4 regions of the Bacillus bruguierae genome follow, and region 2 is predicted to be linked to each of the others. Evidence: predicted binding sites of a transcription regulator. Region 2 holds the regulator's gene; each other region holds the start of a gene.
The links. The regulator Rex, encoded in region 2, represses fermentation and respiration genes when NADH is low (regulators of the CRP and FNR family bind a similar motif). The targets are predictions, from matches to a motif close to TTGTGAAATATTTCACAA.

Region 1: arcA (arginine deiminase) is a predicted target of Rex. The motif match lies at 2,293-2,310, and genes of this name have one in related genera.
Region 3: adhE (bifunctional acetaldehyde-CoA/alcohol dehydrogenase) is a predicted target of Rex. The motif match lies at 1,877-1,894, and genes of this name have one in related genera.
Region 4: WAZ07_RS06055 (TIGR04053 family radical SAM/SPASM domain-containing protein) is a predicted target of Rex. The motif match lies at 1,852-1,869, and genes of this name have one in related genera.

Annotation. Positions count from the first base shown of each region.
Region 1 covers NZ_JBAWSX010000007.1:134,445-138,623, forward strand. The annotation lists gene argF (ornithine carbamoyltransferase) at 1-939, opposite strand, end outside; gene arcA (arginine deiminase) at 970-2,202, opposite strand; gene argR (arginine repressor) at 2,948-3,397, opposite strand; gene WAZ07_RS13705 (amino acid ABC transporter ATP-binding protein) at 3,649-4,179, shown strand, end outside.
Region 2 covers NZ_JBAWSX010000032.1:5,505-9,683, reverse strand. The annotation lists gene WAZ07_RS25860 (ABC transporter ATP-binding protein) at 1-706, opposite strand, end outside; gene WAZ07_RS25855 (redox-sensing transcriptional repressor Rex) at 890-1,519, shown strand; gene WAZ07_RS25850 (YdiK family protein) at 1,546-1,743, opposite strand; gene WAZ07_RS25845 (CPBP family intramembrane glutamic endopeptidase) at 1,746-2,474, opposite strand; gene groES (co-chaperone GroES) at 2,818-3,102, shown strand; gene groL (chaperonin GroEL) at 3,141-4,179, shown strand, end outside.
Region 3 covers NZ_JBAWSX010000001.1:490,750-494,928, reverse strand. The annotation lists gene adhE (bifunctional acetaldehyde-CoA/alcohol dehydrogenase) at 1-1,768, opposite strand, end outside; gene WAZ07_RS02425 (bifunctional cystathionine gamma-lyase/homocysteine desulfhydrase) at 2,159-3,292, opposite strand; gene WAZ07_RS02420 (O-acetylserine dependent cystathionine beta-synthase) at 3,294-4,179, opposite strand, start outside.
Region 4 covers NZ_JBAWSX010000002.1:368,946-373,124, reverse strand. The annotation lists gene WAZ07_RS06060 (YwiC-like family protein) at 1-628, opposite strand, end outside; gene WAZ07_RS06055 (TIGR04053 family radical SAM/SPASM domain-containing protein) at 674-1,795, opposite strand; gene WAZ07_RS06050 (DUF1858 domain-containing protein) at 2,443-2,670, shown strand; gene WAZ07_RS06045 (DUF438 domain-containing protein) at 2,683-3,912, shown strand; gene WAZ07_RS06040 (YdcF family protein) at 4,143-4,179, opposite strand, start outside.

The DNA of each region.
Region 1 (4,179 bases), on a different contig from region 2:
CGCTTGATCAAATACTTTTGAATGCTTACTGCGGAATACTTCGTCACTTACCTCCATTTCTTTTATGCCATATTTTTCATATATTTCCTCTCCGTACAATGTTTCTATATCATGAAATGCAGGTAAACAATGTAAGAAAATCATATTTTCATTTCCGGTCTTTTTAATCATTTCCATGTTCACTTGATATGGAGTAAGAAGTTCAATACGTTCAGCAAATTTATCTTCTTCGCCCATAGATACCCATACATCTGTATAAATAACATCTGCACCGGCAACAGCTTCTTCCACGTTGCTCGTTACCATGACCCGATCACTATATTTTTTAGCAGTATCAATGATTTCTTGTGCTGGGAATAGTGACTCTGGAGTACAAATGCGTACTTCCATTCCTACCATCGAACCGCCAACTAATAAGCTATTCGCCACATTGTTACGTCCATCTCCGACGTAGACGAGCCTAATATCCTCTAATTTTCCGAGGTGCTCTTTTATTGTTAACAAATCTGCAAGTGTTTGTGTCGGATGCCACATGTCTGTTAAGCCATTCCATACTGGCACACCTGAGTTGTTCGCTAGAGATTCTACTGTTGCATGTGAAAATCCACGGAATTCAATACCGTCAAACATACGTCCTAACACTTTTGCTGTATCTTCAACAGATTCTTTCTTCCCGAGCTGAATATCATTTTTACCTAGGTATTCAGGATTTGCCCCTAAATCCGTACAAGCCACCGTAAATGCACAACGGGTACGAGTTGAAGTTTTTTCAAATAAAAGGGCAACATTTTTACCTTCTAAATAATGATGCGGGATACCGTTTTTCTTTTTCTCTTTTAATTCTGCCGCTAAATCAATAAGATATAAAAATTCTTCCTCTGTAAAATCTTTTTCAGCAAGAAAACTTCTTCCTTTTAAGTTTGGTTTTGTCATCATCATCATTCGTCCCTACTTTCTCTTGTATTTAGCTTAGATATCTTTTCGAACAATTGGCATACTCATGCAACGTGGACCCCCACGACCGCGAGACAATTCCGAACTTAATACTTCCACAACCTCTATACCATGCTCTCGTAATAAAGCATTGGATACATAGTTGCGATCATATGTAACAACTACTCCCGGTGCAATTGCTAATGTATTGGATCCATCGTTCCATTGTTCACGAGCAGAAGCAATCGCATCTCCTCCTCCGCAAGGAATAAGAACCAATTCGCTCAAACCTAACACTTCTTTTAAAGCCTCAGTTAAAGAAGTACGATGTGTGATTTTGAGAACTTCTTCACTCTCTCCTTTTTCCAAAATATAAATATTCATATTTCCTTTTGGATCTTGAATAGCTGGATGAATTGTAAATTTATCATAATCAACCATTGTAAATACTGTATCTAAATGCATAAATGCACGACATTTTGGAATCTCTATTGCTAGTACTTTCTTAATTTTATTTTGACGACTAAATAAATTTTTTGCTAATCGTTCAATCGCTTTAGCCGATGATCTAGCTGATACGCCAATCGCAATTGTTTCTTCATTTAAGATAAGCTCATCGCCGCCTTCAATTGGAAAATCATAGTCACGATCTAACCAAACTGGTACATTGTGACTCGCAAAGCGTGGATGATGTTTAATGATATATTCCATAAACAATGATTCACGTCTCCGTGCTGGTTCTCTCATTTTGTTAATTGTTAAACCGCCACCTATACTAGCTGCTGGGTCACGTGTAAAATATAAATTTGGCATTGGATCTAAATAAAATGGATAATGATCTTCCATTAATTCATACAGGTGGGTTTTTTTACTAGTTTCAATTTCGTTTTTACGTACGCCCCCCATAATTTTCTGAACCATTTCTTCATTTGAAAAGGAAAGTAAATATTCTTTTAAATTCTGATATGCACCATTTACGTCAGCCTGTCCTTCTTTTAAAATACGATCAACAAATTCTTCACGAAGTTTTTTATCAACTAACGCCTCAGCTGCTAGTGTTTCTAAATAAAGAACTTCAACACCCCGATTGCGTAATGTTTGCGCAAAATAATCATGTTCTTTTTGAATAATTGGTAAATATGGAATATCGTCAAATAATAATTGTTGTAAATAATCTGGCGTTAAGTTTTCCACTTCTTTACCTGGACGTTTTAATAAAACTGTTTGTAATTCTCCAATTTCTGAAGTAACATGTATCGGATGTTTCATTTGTTGTACCCCCTTTTAAATTCATTTGATGTCTACAAGTACATAATAAACAGAATGCACATATCTCTTTGTGAAAACGCTAACAATGTTAAGTGGAATATTTCACAAATTATTTTTTAAAAATCATATGTAATTGTATTTTTATAAGATATTTCATCTCATAATTAACTAACTAGGTAAAATATCACGCATATTAGCTGTATAATTGCCTCCTATTTGAGGTTAAAATTTTTTATATCGTATTAGCATAAAGTTTAGTAAAAACAAAGACGTTTTATCAGATCCATTCCGATTAGCGAAGATAAAGACACTCCTTCTGATGACTGATTAAGCCTTATGTATAAATCCATTTTAATTTTTCGACATATAAGTCGCTTCTATGCGCAGCCAGATGCTCTCGTCCCACCTAAAAAGAAAGGGAGGTTTTATGTCGTTTTTTTAACTTGTATATATAAATTAAAAAAGACTGTTCTAATTTTCATTAGAAACAGCCTTCTCATTTATATGTATAAATATATTTTGATGTTTTAACATACAATTCGCTTCTATACAAAGCTATATGAATCCATTTTGATTTTTCGACATATAGATTGCTGCTATGTAGAAAAAAGGAGCCTACTACTTTCTTTCTCCCTTTGTTTTTACTTCACGTGTGGCAGAAAAAGGCCCTGACCGCTTCTATGCATGGCCAGATACTCTCATCCACCTAAAAAGAATGGTTTTTTGTCATTTTTTCAATTTGGATTTACATAATCAACCCCAATCTATCTTTTATAATCTCCCTATCTACTTTTGACCCCGCAATTACAAGACATGTATCATTCCCACATATACATCCTATTTTTTCTTTCCAGTCTAAAGAATCTAATAAAGCACCGATAACATGAGCATTCCCAGGCAAAGTTTTAATAATAATCAGTTGTTCTACATAATCGATTTTTTCAACTACTTCTCTTATTTTTTTCTTTAGCTGTATATCTGCTCGCTGGTTCTCTTCTGTAAAAACCTTATATATTGCTACTCCTTTTGAAGAAGCTCCCTTTACTAAATTTAATTCATGAATATCTCGAGAAACCGTTGCTTGTGTGACCAATACATCACGTTCCTCTAACAACTCTACCAATTTTTCTTGTGTATCTATTTCATTCTCTCTCACCAATTGTTTAATTAGTTGTTGTCTTTTCTCTTTTTTCATGAAAGACACTCCCTCTAATATTATAGCTTTATTATATCTTGCTATAATTTTCTTCTGAAAGAGACAACGACAAATGTTGCGGAAACGTTCATATCTCTACTTTTTATAACAATTTTTCCTGTTTTCTATTTATATACAACAATCTATATTCCCTTAAAATTTTTAACAAAAATAAAGGAATTTGACGATTTATGACTAATTAACAAAAATAAGTTATTTTTATACATCTACATTTCTTTGGAGGGGGATGCATGATACAAGTTCAAAACCTTACAAAATCCTTTGGGTCTTTAAACGTGTTAAAAAACATCAATTTACACGTACAAGAAAAAGAAGTTGTTGTCTTAATCGGTGCAAGCGGTTCAGGGAAAAGTACATTACTGCGTTGTTTAAACTTCCTAGAAGTGTATGATAATGGAGAAATTTCGATACAGGGAGAACAAATTCATCCGAAACATACAAATTTAAACAACGTCCGCGAAAATGTCGGTATGGTTTTTCAACATTTCAATTTATTTCCTCATATGACCTCACTAGAAAACATCATAGAAGCCCCTATTCACGTCAAAAAGTTAGATAAAACAAAGGCAACAAGCATTGCCTACGAATTACTAGAAAAAGTCGGATTACAAGATAAAGCGAACGTAACACCCGATCTTTTATCAGGTGGTCAAAAACAGAGAATTGCTATTGCAAGAGCACTCGCAATGAACCCAACAATTATGTTATTTGACGAACCTACCTCAGCTCTCGATCCTGAGCTCGTCGGAGAAGTGCTACAA
Region 2 (4,179 bases):
TTTCATATACTTGCGTTACAAGTCTATCTAGAAAGTATCGATCGTGTGAAACGATTAAAATAGCACCAGGATAACCTTGTAAATATTGCTCCAGCCACGTTAATGTATCGATATCTAAATGGTTGGTTGGCTCATCTAAAATAAGTAAATCTGGTTTTGTTAATAATAACTTACCAAGAGCTAAACGAGTTTTTTGTCCGCCGCTTAATGTGGAGATTGTCGCTTCGTGTGTTTCTGAAGGAAAACCAAGTCCACCTAAAACAGAGCGAATATCAGCTTCGTATTGATAGCCGCCTTCATTTTTATAATCTAATTGTAGGCGATCATACTCTGCTAATAGTTTTTCGTAAATAGTTTCATTTGTGAAATTTTCTTCTTTTCCCATTTCTTGTTCTAACCTGCGGAGTTCTTTCTCCATGCGCTGTAAGTGGAGGAATACTGTTAGCATTTCATCCCAAATCGTTAACGATGTTTCAAGACCAGTATGCTGTGCTAAGTAACCGATAGATACATCTTTCGGTTTTATAATTTCTCCGCCGTCATGGGATAATTCTCCTGCAATAATCTTTAATAATGTAGACTTTCCAGCGCCGTTACGCCCGACAAGTGCAATGCGATCACGCGTCTGTACTTCTAACTTAATGTTTGAAAGAATGACTTCAGCCGCATACAGCTTGGAAAGGTTATTCACTTGTAGTAAAATCAATGTTTTCACCTCAAATAATTTCTTAACTTTGCCATGATTATATTTCTCAATCATACTAAAAATAGTGTATAGTTGAACATAAATAGAGAAATTCTCTCTCTATTATACAAGGAAAAGTTTCAATGCTAAACTTCTGTATATGTTTCAATCACTTGAACAGATAGGAAGAGAGGAGGGGGTTGCATGGAGCAGCCTAAAATTCCGCAGGCGACTGCCAAAAGATTGCCTCTATACTATCGATTTATCCAAAACTTATCGTTATCTGGTAAGCAACGCGTATCATCTGCAGAATTAAGTGAAGCGGTGAAAGTAGATTCAGCGACGATTCGACGAGATTTTTCATACTTTGGGGCATTAGGGAAAAAGGGATATGGTTATAATGTGAATTATTTATTGTCGTTTTTCCGCGAAACACTTGATCAAGATGATGTAACACGCGTAGCATTAATTGGGGTAGGTAACTTAGGTACGGCTTTCTTACATTACAATTTTACAAAAAATAATAATACAAAAATTGAGATGGCATTTGACGTTGATGAAGAGAAAGTTGGGAAAGAAATCGGAGGGATTCCAGTATATCATCTGGATGAATTAGAAGAGAGATTATCAGATGATATAAAAGTGGCAATATTAACAGTGCCTGCTTCTGTTGCACAATCTGTAGCAGATCGCTTATCGCATACGAGCATACAAGGTGTTTTAAACTTTACACCTGCTAGATTAAACATATTAGAACATATTCGAATTCATCATATTGATTTAGCAGTAGAATTACAAACGCTCGTGTACTTTTTGAAAAATTATCCACAATAAAAACGCAGGAATTTCCTGCGTTTTTATTATTTCTTCTTACTATCTTTTTTCGGTTTAGAAAAAAGAAGGCGAAGTGCAAAATTAAAATCAATCGTTGCCATTACGGCAAGCAATAGTGTGTAAAAGTTCCAAATTGTATCTTGAACACTTGTAATTGCTAAGTATGTAAAAATACACCCTAGAAGAAAATACAAAGTTGCCATAACAAATGGTGAATTTCGCATGTTTAAAATCCTCCGATGAATCCTTGCAATTTTTCAGCTTTTTCTAGATATGGACGAAGTACAAATGTAATTAACATAACGTTTGTATTCATCATAACATGAGCCATAATTGGGACAATAATTCGTTTTGTTTGTACGTATAAAAATGAAAAAACAAGCCCCATGGAAATATACACTAATAAATGTGTAGGGTCAAAATGAATGAGAGCAAATATAAGCGAGCTCACGATCGCTGCGATAAAGAAGTTATATCGTTTATATAGTGTTCCAAATAGAATTTTTCTAAATACAATTTCCTCAAGAATGGGAGCGAATATAGATGAAACAATCATAAATAATGGAGCAGCTTTTATAATTTCGATAATGTTTTGTGTATTTTCTGATTCAGCTTTAATTTTAAAAACTTGTGTTTCAATTGTGCCGGCAATTACTTGGGCGAATAAAGCAAGAAAAACTCCTAAAATAATCCATCCTATCGTAGCAAGAATATTTGTTTTTCCACGCTCCCATTTTTCTGATTGTGTATCATTGCGTAGTAACATAAGGATAATGATAAGAGCAATAAAGAAGCTAATCAGTCCCCAGTGTGCAGTTGCCAGTTGAACTTTTTGTTCAAAGGTCCGATGTCCATTATTGTATACTCCGCTTTTTAGAAGGATCCATCCTCCAATTATCCCTGATAGTTGCATCAAAATATATGTAACAATAACCCACCAATATTGTCTCTTCAATTTCGTAACTCCTTTTTGAATTTTTTGTAAAGAAAAAGGAAAATGCCCTATCCATAGAGAAAACAAATTATGGCATCTTTCTTATTGTAACATAGGAGAAGATGAAAAAACGACGGAATCTAAAAATGGATTTTTTGCAGTTTTCCCTTATGTAATTATTAAGTAAATCATAAAAGTTTTTAAACAAGTTGGGGAGGGGGTGGAATAGTTTTCCGAAAAATTACGATTTTTTCACTTGCAAAAGAAAATGAGATTCTTTATTATAATAAGTGTGTTAGCACTCAAGGTATTAGAGTGCTAATAAACATAAAATTTACATAATAAATTGAGGAGGTTGTTGTTCATGCTAAAGCCATTAGGTGATCGCGTTATAATTGAACTTGTTCAAGCAGAAGAAAAAACAGCAAGTGGTATCGTACTACCAGACACTGCAAAAGAAAAACCACAAGAAGGTAAAGTAGTGGCAGTTGGTACTGGTCGTGTGCTTGAAAATGGTGAGCGTGTTGCTTTAGATGTAGCTACAGGAGATCGTATCATCTTCTCAAAATATGCAGGTACTGAAGTGAAATACGAAGGTACAGAATACTTAATTTTACGTGAAAGCGACATTTTAGCAATTATCGGTTAATTATATAAATCTTTAAAAATTCAAGGGGGTCAAATATTATGGCAAAAGATATTAAATTTAGTGAAGAAGCACGTCGTTCGATGCTTCGCGGTGTCGACACTCTTGCAAACGCAGTAAAAGTTACGCTTGGACCAAAAGGTCGCAACGTTGTACTTGAGAAAAAATTCGGTTCTCCGCTTATTACAAATGACGGCGTAACAATTGCAAAAGAAATCGAATTAGAAGATGCATTTGAAAATATGGGTGCAAAACTAGTTGCAGAAGTTGCTAGCAAAACAAATGATGTAGCTGGTGATGGAACGACAACTGCAACTGTATTAGCGCAAGCAATGATTCGTGAAGGTTTAAAGAACGTAACAGCTGGTGCGAACCCAATGGGTCTTCGTAAAGGTATTGAAAAAGCTGTTACAGCAGCGATTAAAGAATTAAAAGAGATTTCTAAACCAATCGAAGGTAAATCTTCTATCGCACAAGTAGCTGCTATTTCTGCTGATGATGAAGAAGTAGGCCAATTAATTGCAGAAGCAATGGAACGTGTTGGTAACGACGGCGTTATTACATTAGAAGAATCTAAAGGGTTCACAACAGAATTAGATGTAGTAGAAGGTATGCAGTTTGACCGTGGATATGCTTCTCCTTACATGATTACTGATTCTGATAAAATGGAAGCGGTTCTTGATAACCCATTTATCTTAATTACAGATAAAAAGGTTTCTAGCATTCAAGAAATCTTACCAGTATTAGAGCAAGTGGTACAACAAGGTAAACCACTTCTTATCATCTCTGAAGACGTAGAAGGCGAAGCGTTAGCTACATTGGTAGTAAATAAACTTCGCGGTACGTTCAATGTAGTAGCTGTTAAAGCTCCTGGCTTCGGTGATCGTCGTAAAGCGATGTTAGAAGATATTGCGATCTTAACTGGCGGCGAAGTAATTACAGAAGAGCTAGGTCGTGATTTAAAATCTGCAACTATCGCATCTTTAGGCCGTGCTGGCAAAGTTGTTGTAACAAAAGAAAATACAACAATTGTTGAAGGTGTAGGAAACACAGAACAAATCGAAGCTCGCATTGGTCAAA
Region 3 (4,179 bases), on a different contig from region 2:
GATATTTACATGTACGTTTTCTAATATCTAAAAACTTTTGTTTTATACCAAAGAATTCTGTTTCTGGGTGCTCATAAAATAGCCACATTCCTTTTGCTGCATCCATCGCTGATCCGCCACCAAGAGCAATAATAACGTCTGGTTTGAAGCTTCTCATCATTTCTGCACCTTTAAATACAGTTTCATCTGACGGATCTGGTTCTACTTCAGAGAATATTTCTACTTTTACATCATTTCTATGTTGAGCTAAATAATGCGTCACTACATCAATATACCCAAGCTGCACCATTCCAGGATCTGTTACAATGAATGCGCGTGAAATGTTCGGCATACTTGCTAAATATTGCGTAGCGTGTTTTTCAAAATAAATTTTTGGCGGCAACTTGAACCACTGCATATTCTTTTTTCTATTTGCAAGTCTCTTTACGTTCATTAAATGTGTTGCCGTTACGTTTTGAGAAACAGAGTTCTTTCCGTATGATCCGCATCCAAGTGTAAGCGATGGAATGAAAGCATTATATATATCACCAATTCCGCCTTGTGCTGACGGAGCATTTATAATAAGACGACATGCTTTCATACGTAGTCCAAACTGTTTTTGTACTTCTTTATTTGTAGAATGAATTACAGCAGAATGCCCTAATCCGCCAAGCTCTAACATATTTTCACAATGCTGTAATCCATCTTCTAATGAACTCGCTTTTATACAAGCTAATACTGGACTTAATTTTTCACGAGATAACGGATAAGCTGCACCGACTCCTTTAATTTCAGCTACAAGCATCTTTGTGTCTTCAGGCACTGTAATCCCTGCTAATGCTGCAATGTAATGTGCGGATTTCCCAACAATATCACTATTTACTGCACATGTATTCTCATTAATAACAAGCTTTTCTAATTTTTTTCGTTCCTCTTCTGTCACAAAGTAACAATTATTTGCGATCATTTCTTGTTTCACATCATTATAGATTTCTTTGTCCACAATAATCGCTTGTTCAGAAGCACAAATCATACCGTTATCAAACGTTTTCGATAAAATCACATCATTTACAGCACGTTTCACGTTCGCTGATTTTTCCATATAGCATGGAACGTTACCTGGGCCTACCCCTAGGGCTGGTTTACCAGTAGAATATGCTGATTTCACCATTCCTGCTCCTCCAGTTGCTAAAACAAGCGCTACACCTTCATGATTCATTAATTGTTTTGTTGCCTCAACAGAAGGCTTTTCAATCCATTGAATACAGTTCTCTGGTGCACCAGCTTTCACTGCAGCATCGCGCACTGTTTTTGCAGCTGCGATAGAACATTGCTGTGCTGAAGGGTGGAATGCAAAAATAATTGGGTTTCTCGTTTTCATCGCAATGATTGCTTTAAACATTGTTGTTGATGTTGGATTTGTTACTGGCGTTACCCCAGCAACTACACCAACCGGCTCTGCAATTTCTATTACTTCCTCATGTGGATCCTCACGAATAACTCCCACTGTTTTATCATTTTTTATACTATTCCAAATATATTCAGTTGCGAAAATATTTTTAATACATTTATCCTCATACACACCGCGGCCCGTTTCTTCAACAGCCATTTTTGCAAGCGGCATATGTTGATCCACACCCGCAAGTGCCATTTCATGTACAATTTTATCAATTTGTTCCTGTGTAAAACCTTCTAATGCTTGTAAAGCTTTTTGACCTTTCTTTACTAACGTCTCAATCATGCCTGTAACTTCTTGCGCTTCATTTACAATTTTCTCTTTGACTACCATGTAATTTCCTCCTATTCTGCTGTTGGACTCATAAAGTCCCTAGGGGTCTAAATATGTCCCTATTAGCTTAAAAAAATAGAACTACCTTTTCTACATGAATTTTATTATTTGTGAAATGTTTCACATAATTATGTGTGAAGCATCTCGCTTTATGTTTTTACTATACACTAGATATTTATATATGTGTGTGTCTAATTTGTGAAAAGTTTCACAAATTTAAGATAGAATAAACGACCGCTACTAGCTTGCTTCTTTTGTTTTAAACCATGGCATGTGGTAGGAAAAGGCCCTGACCGCTCCTATCCACGGCCAGATGCTCTCGTCCTCCCCTAAAAAAGAAAGAGGTTTTTATGTCGTTTTTTAATTTATATACATATAGTGCTTATTCCCTTATGCTAACGCTCGTGCTAAATCTTCAACTAAATCTTCTCCATCTTCAATGCCAACTGAAATACGAATTAATGTATCTGTAATTCCTAGTTCCGCACGGCGCTCTGCTGGAATAGAAGCATGTGTCATTTGCGAAGGAATAGAAATTAAGCTTTCTACTGCTCCTAAACTTTCAGCAAGTGTAAAATATTGTACCTTTTCAAGAATAGTGTTTAATGTTTCTTGACTATCTACATCAAATGAAATAATTGCACCGAAGCCATTTGCTTGTTTTGCTGCCAAGTTATGGTTATGATGAGTGCTAAGTCCTGGATAATACACTTTATTTACTTTCGGATGATTTTGTAAAAACTCAGCAATTGCACGAGCATTTGCTTCATGCTCTTCCATGCGCACTCCTAATGTTTTTAAACCACGTAGTAATAAAAAGCTATCTTGCGGTCCTAAAATACCACCTGTTGAGTTTTGTACAAAGTGAAGATCTTCTGCTAACTCTTCGTTATTTACAGCTACTACACCCGCAACAACATCACTATGACCGCCTAAATATTTTGTTGCACTATGAAGGACAATATCTGCACCAAGAGAGATTGGCGTTTGCCAATACGGTGTCATAAATGTATTGTCGACAATTGTTAATAAGCCTCGTTCTTTAGCAAGTGCTGCAATTTGTTTAATATCCGTAATTTTTAATAGCGGGTTCGTCGGTGTCTCAACATAAATCGCTTTTGTATTTGGAAGAATCGCTGCTTTTACTTCTTCTAAGTTTGTTGTATCAGCAAATGTATGTTCAATCCCAAAGCGATTCAATACTTTTGCCATTACGCGGTACGTTCCGCCGTACACATCATCTGTTAAAACAACGTGATCTCCTTTAGAGAAAAGCATCATTACTGCTGTAATTGCTGCCATACCTGATCCAAAAGCAAAACCCGCATGGCCATTTTCAAGAACAGCAATTGTTTCTTCAAGAGCTGAACGAGTTGGATTTCCTGTACGTGAATATTCATACCCTTTATGATTTCCTACACCTTCTTGTTTGTACGTACTCGTTTGATAAATCGGTACTGTTACAGATCCAGTTGAAGGTTCTCCGATATGAATACCATGAATTAACTTTGTTTTTGTTCTCATTTTATTCCCATCCTTTGTATATATGCTTACTCAAATAGCGTTCGCTGCTATCTGGAAAAATGGTTACAATATTTGTTCCTGGCTTTGCTTTCTCAGCTTCTAATAAGCTTGCATGAAGTACTGCCCCCGAAGAACTGCCAACGAGGAGCCCTTCTTTTTGCGCCAGGTGTTTAACGCTTGAAAACGCATCACGATCCGAAATCGTATGAATGGCATCAAAATATGTTGGATTAAGAAATGGTGGTATAAACTCAAGCCCAATTCCTTCTGTCTCATGAGAACCGGCTTCGCCCCCATTTAAAATAGAGCCTTCTGGTTCAACAATTACTGTTTTAATTTGTTGATTTTGCTCTTTCAAATATGATGCCGTTCCCATAAATGTTCCACCGGTACCAGCACCAGCGACAAATATATCAATATGTCCATCTAGTGCCTCCCACAGTTCAGGCCCTAACGTTTTATAATATGCACGTGGATTTGCTTCATTTGCAAATTGACATGGAGAATACGAATTTGGAATTTCTTTCAGAAGTTCTGCTGCTTTTTCAATAGCACCTGTCATCCCTTGTGACGTTGGTGTATGAACAATTGTTGCACCAAGAGCTTTCATAAGTTCTTGTTTTTCAATACTAAATTTTTCCGGAACGCAAACGATAACATGTAAATCATGCTCAAGTGCTGCCAGTGCCAGTCCGATTCCTGTATTGCCAGCTGTCGGTTCAATAATGGTTCCCCCTGGCTTTACAAGCCCTTTCGTAAGAGCATCCTCAATTAATTCTCGACCTAACCGATCTTTCACACTTCCGCCTGGATTGAAAAATTCAAGCTTTGCAAAAATTCGAACACCTTCTGGAAGTAAAAAGCGCGTAATCTCAACGAGCGGTGTA
Region 4 (4,179 bases), on a different contig from region 2:
TACCATAAAGGAATATAGATCGTATCAAACTTGGTATAAAGGCAATGGTAAACCACGGTGATACAATTAAAGTCGCAATCACAAGTAAAGAATGATACCCCCATGAAACAAAGCGATACGTTGGATTCTTTTTCTCACGAATCATCGTCTTCACATAAAACGTACTTCCCATAAAATATAAAAATGATATAGTTGCAACAACCCATATCTTCTCATCAACTGTTTTCATTGTGAAATAATAACTAATTATTCCCCCTATACAAAACAAAATAATAGCACACATGTCATTTAGTAAAGCTCGTTCGTTTTTTTGGCGAGAAAAGTAAATATTTATGAAAAAACATGGGAGCATAATAATGGAAAAGAACACAATACGCCATTCATATATAAGAGCAATGATCGCACACACACAAGCCACACTAAAATAAATAAAGAAAGAATGTAAATAATACTTCTTTCGTGGTTGTTTTACGTACATTAATAACGGATACGTAGCTAAGTACACAAACAACCATGCCAAAAAGAGCGGTATATGATACCATGTCCCTTTACCAATTAAAACACCCAGTACAAATGGAATAAGCAGCATTCCCCATGCCCCATGCTGCTTTGGAATAATTAACTTCATTCTTTTAACACCCTCACCCAAAGTCTTTTATCAACAATGTCATTTTTATACGTTTTGTTTCTGTTTTCGTAATGCTTTTGGGATGTATACACAGAAAGGTTCACTTTCCATGTAATCTCCAGTCATGGCAAAAGCTCTAGAGCGAGATCCTCCGCAAACATATCGGAACTCACAAACCCCACACTTTCCTTTATACTTGTCTGGGTTACGCAAGTCTTGGAAGATGGAAGAGTTTCGATAAATATCAGCTAGTGGTGTTGTTCGAACATTCCCGGCTTTGATAGGTAATAACCCACTTGGATATACATCTCCAATATGAGAGATAAATACAAAACCGTTTCCATCATTTACCCCTTTTGGAGCACGTCCAAGTCCATCAATCTGCCCCGTCATTCCATTCATCAATACATGCTGATATTGAATAGCCTGATCTGTTGTTTTATTCTCTCTCATTTTTTGTTGAATAACAACACGTCTGTAGTGCTGAGCAGCCGTTGTTTTAATATCAAAAGAAACCTTTTTACTTAATTGATATAGCCATTGGAATACTCTTTCATGCCCGGCTGGTGAAATCATATCTGTTTCCTTGCCGCGCCCCGTTGGAACTAAGAAAAATACACTCCAAAGCACACACTCTAATTCCTCTACTAATTTCGCCATATCTTCAAGTACATTCACATTATAATTAGAAACAACAGTATTAATTTGAATAGGAATTTCCAATTCATGCAAATAACGAATCGCATTCATTGTTAATTCAAATGACCCCTCTGTCCCCCTAAAATGATCATGTATTTCAGCTGTTGGCCCATCTAAACTAAATGCCCATCTAGCAAGCCCTACTTCTTTTGCTTTTTGAATTGTTTCTTTCGTAACGTTTGGAGTAGCACTTGGTGTCATAGATACCCGAACACCTTTTTTTATCGCATAATCCGCAATATCATATACATCCGGACGCATTAACGGATCACCGCCGGTAAAAACAAGCATCGGATTATCCATTTCATATATATCATCAATTAGTTTTTTACCTTCTTCAAATGTTAGCTCAAGAGGATGACGATGATACTGAGCTTCCGCGCGACAATGAAGACATTTTAATTGGCATGCTCTTGTCAACTCCCATATTACAATAAATGGATTTTTGTTAAAATCACGATTAATCAAGATTAAACCCTCCTATCGACTTATATCCTCATTGTAAAGTTATATAAGAATTCATGTTGTGAGATACATCACGCATGAAACTTTAATCAGCCCTTACCAATCAAGCTTTTACATGTGGTTTATCCCCCACCTAACTTCTTAAGAAAAGCGGAAGTGGCTCGTCCAGAATGTGAGGGGGATGGAGCTTCTGACGTAGAGGTGTTTTTTACCTCGTAGGAAGAAGCGAAGCCACCGAACATTCTAGCCACTGGAGCTGGACAATGCTTTCGCCAAATTTTGAGGTGGGAGTATTACTGCCCACAAATAGCGAGATAAAAATGGACCTACACCTCGCTGCCTTTCTTTGTTTTCAAACTTTGTGCGTGGCAGGAAAAGGCCCTGACCGCTACTATACATAACCAGTCCCTCTCGACCACTTAAAAAAATGCTTTTCTATCGGTTTTTCATAGAGTGACTGAGTAGGTACAAAATTTCTTTTTATCACGGCCTCTTGTACTTCTTTTTACGCAACGTACTCCCCTAACGTTCCCTAGTTTTTCCTTCAAATTTTCAAAAATCACACGTGTGATTTTCCTCACTTCTTATTCATTCTCTTTATGTTACATTGTTTTTGAGAATTAATATCACTTATTTCCGAGGTGAGAGTGATGACAAAGATGATTGATTTTAGTCAAACCGTTTGCGATTTGGCTAACAAATACCCTGAAATCATCCCTATCTTAAAAGAGCTAGGCTTTGAAGATATAACGAAACCCGGCATGCTGCACACGGTCGGCCGTGTGATGACTATTCCAAATGGATGCCGGATGAAGGGAATTTCTTTCGATATCGTTAAAAAAACTTTTAAAAATAATGGATTTAACATGAAAGAATAGAGGAGGATCCTTATGAGTGAAATAATTAATAATCGTGAACAAGAAAGTATGAATCAATTTGAAAGACAGGCTATCTTAAAGGAAATTATTAAAAATCTTCATAATGGAAAAAGTGTGGAAGAAGTAAAGGCACAATTTGAAGAAGCAGTCGGGAATATTACCGTCGCGGAAATTTCAAAACTTGAACAGGCACTCATGGAAGAAGAAGGAATTCCAGTGGAAGAAGTACAACGTTTATGCTCGGTGCATACAGCTATTTTTAAGGGTTCCATTGAAGAAATCCATCGATCCGATAAACCCGAAGATCAAGCTGGGCATCCAGTTCATACATTTAAGCTTGAAAACAAAAAAATTGATAAGCTTGTTAACTTCAAACTTCAACTTCACTACGAACGTTTCGAGAAAGAAGATAGTGAAGAAAACGTTTATAAACTAATCGAAGATTTAAATCTGTTGCTGGATGTGGATAAACACTACAGCCGTAAAGAAAATCTGCTTTTCCCCTATTTAGAAAAATACGGAATTTACGGCCCAACACAAGTAATGTGGGGAATCGATGATGTCATTCGTAACGCCATTAAAGATGTAAAACAAGCATTAACAAACTATAACGGAGATAAAAAGACTGTCTTAGACGGCGTTTACTTTGTCATCCATGAGGTAACTGAAATGATTTTTAAAGAGGAAAATATTTTGTTTCCAATGGCACTTCAAACTCTTACGGAAGATGAATGGGTTAAAATCGCTCATGAAAGTGATGAAATTGGCTATTGCTTAACAGGTCCTGCGAGTATATGGAAACCTGAAAGAAAAGCGGTGCAAGAGCAGGCTATGTCTGAAGGATTCATACGTTTAGAAACAGGTATACTATCTTTAAAACAACTAGATATGATGTTGAACCACTTGCCTGTGGATATTACGTACATTGATCAGAATGATGTTGTACGCTACTTCTCTCATGGAAAAGAGCGAATCTTTGCTCGCACAAAAGCGATAATCGGCAGAACAGTTCAAAACTGCCATCCTCCGAAAAGCGTTCATGTCGTTGAAAAGCTCTTGGAAGACTTTAAATCTGGAAACAAAGATTGTGAAGATTTCTGGATTAAGTTCAAAGATAAATATGTATACATTCGCTATTTCGCTATACGGAGTGAAGATGGAGAATACATGGGCACCCTTGAATTCACACAAAATATTAATCCGATTCAAGAAATCCAAGGAGAAAAACGTATTCTCTCATAAATTGAGATTGTTACAATTCCCTTGACCTTTCTTTAAAGAGGATGAACCCATTGCTAAACACCCGGTTCATCCTCTTTAAGAATAAAATGCCAATTCCCCTCTATTTTCTACTTCCTCATCTCTTTCTCTCTAAATATTTCAAGCTTTTCATACACATAAACGTACTCATTGATTCAGTCTGCGTTACATCCTTTTAATTTGTCACTCTTTCCTTTTTGTAAGATTTCTCATTATATTTGATTCATAATCCAATACTTCGTAATTGCT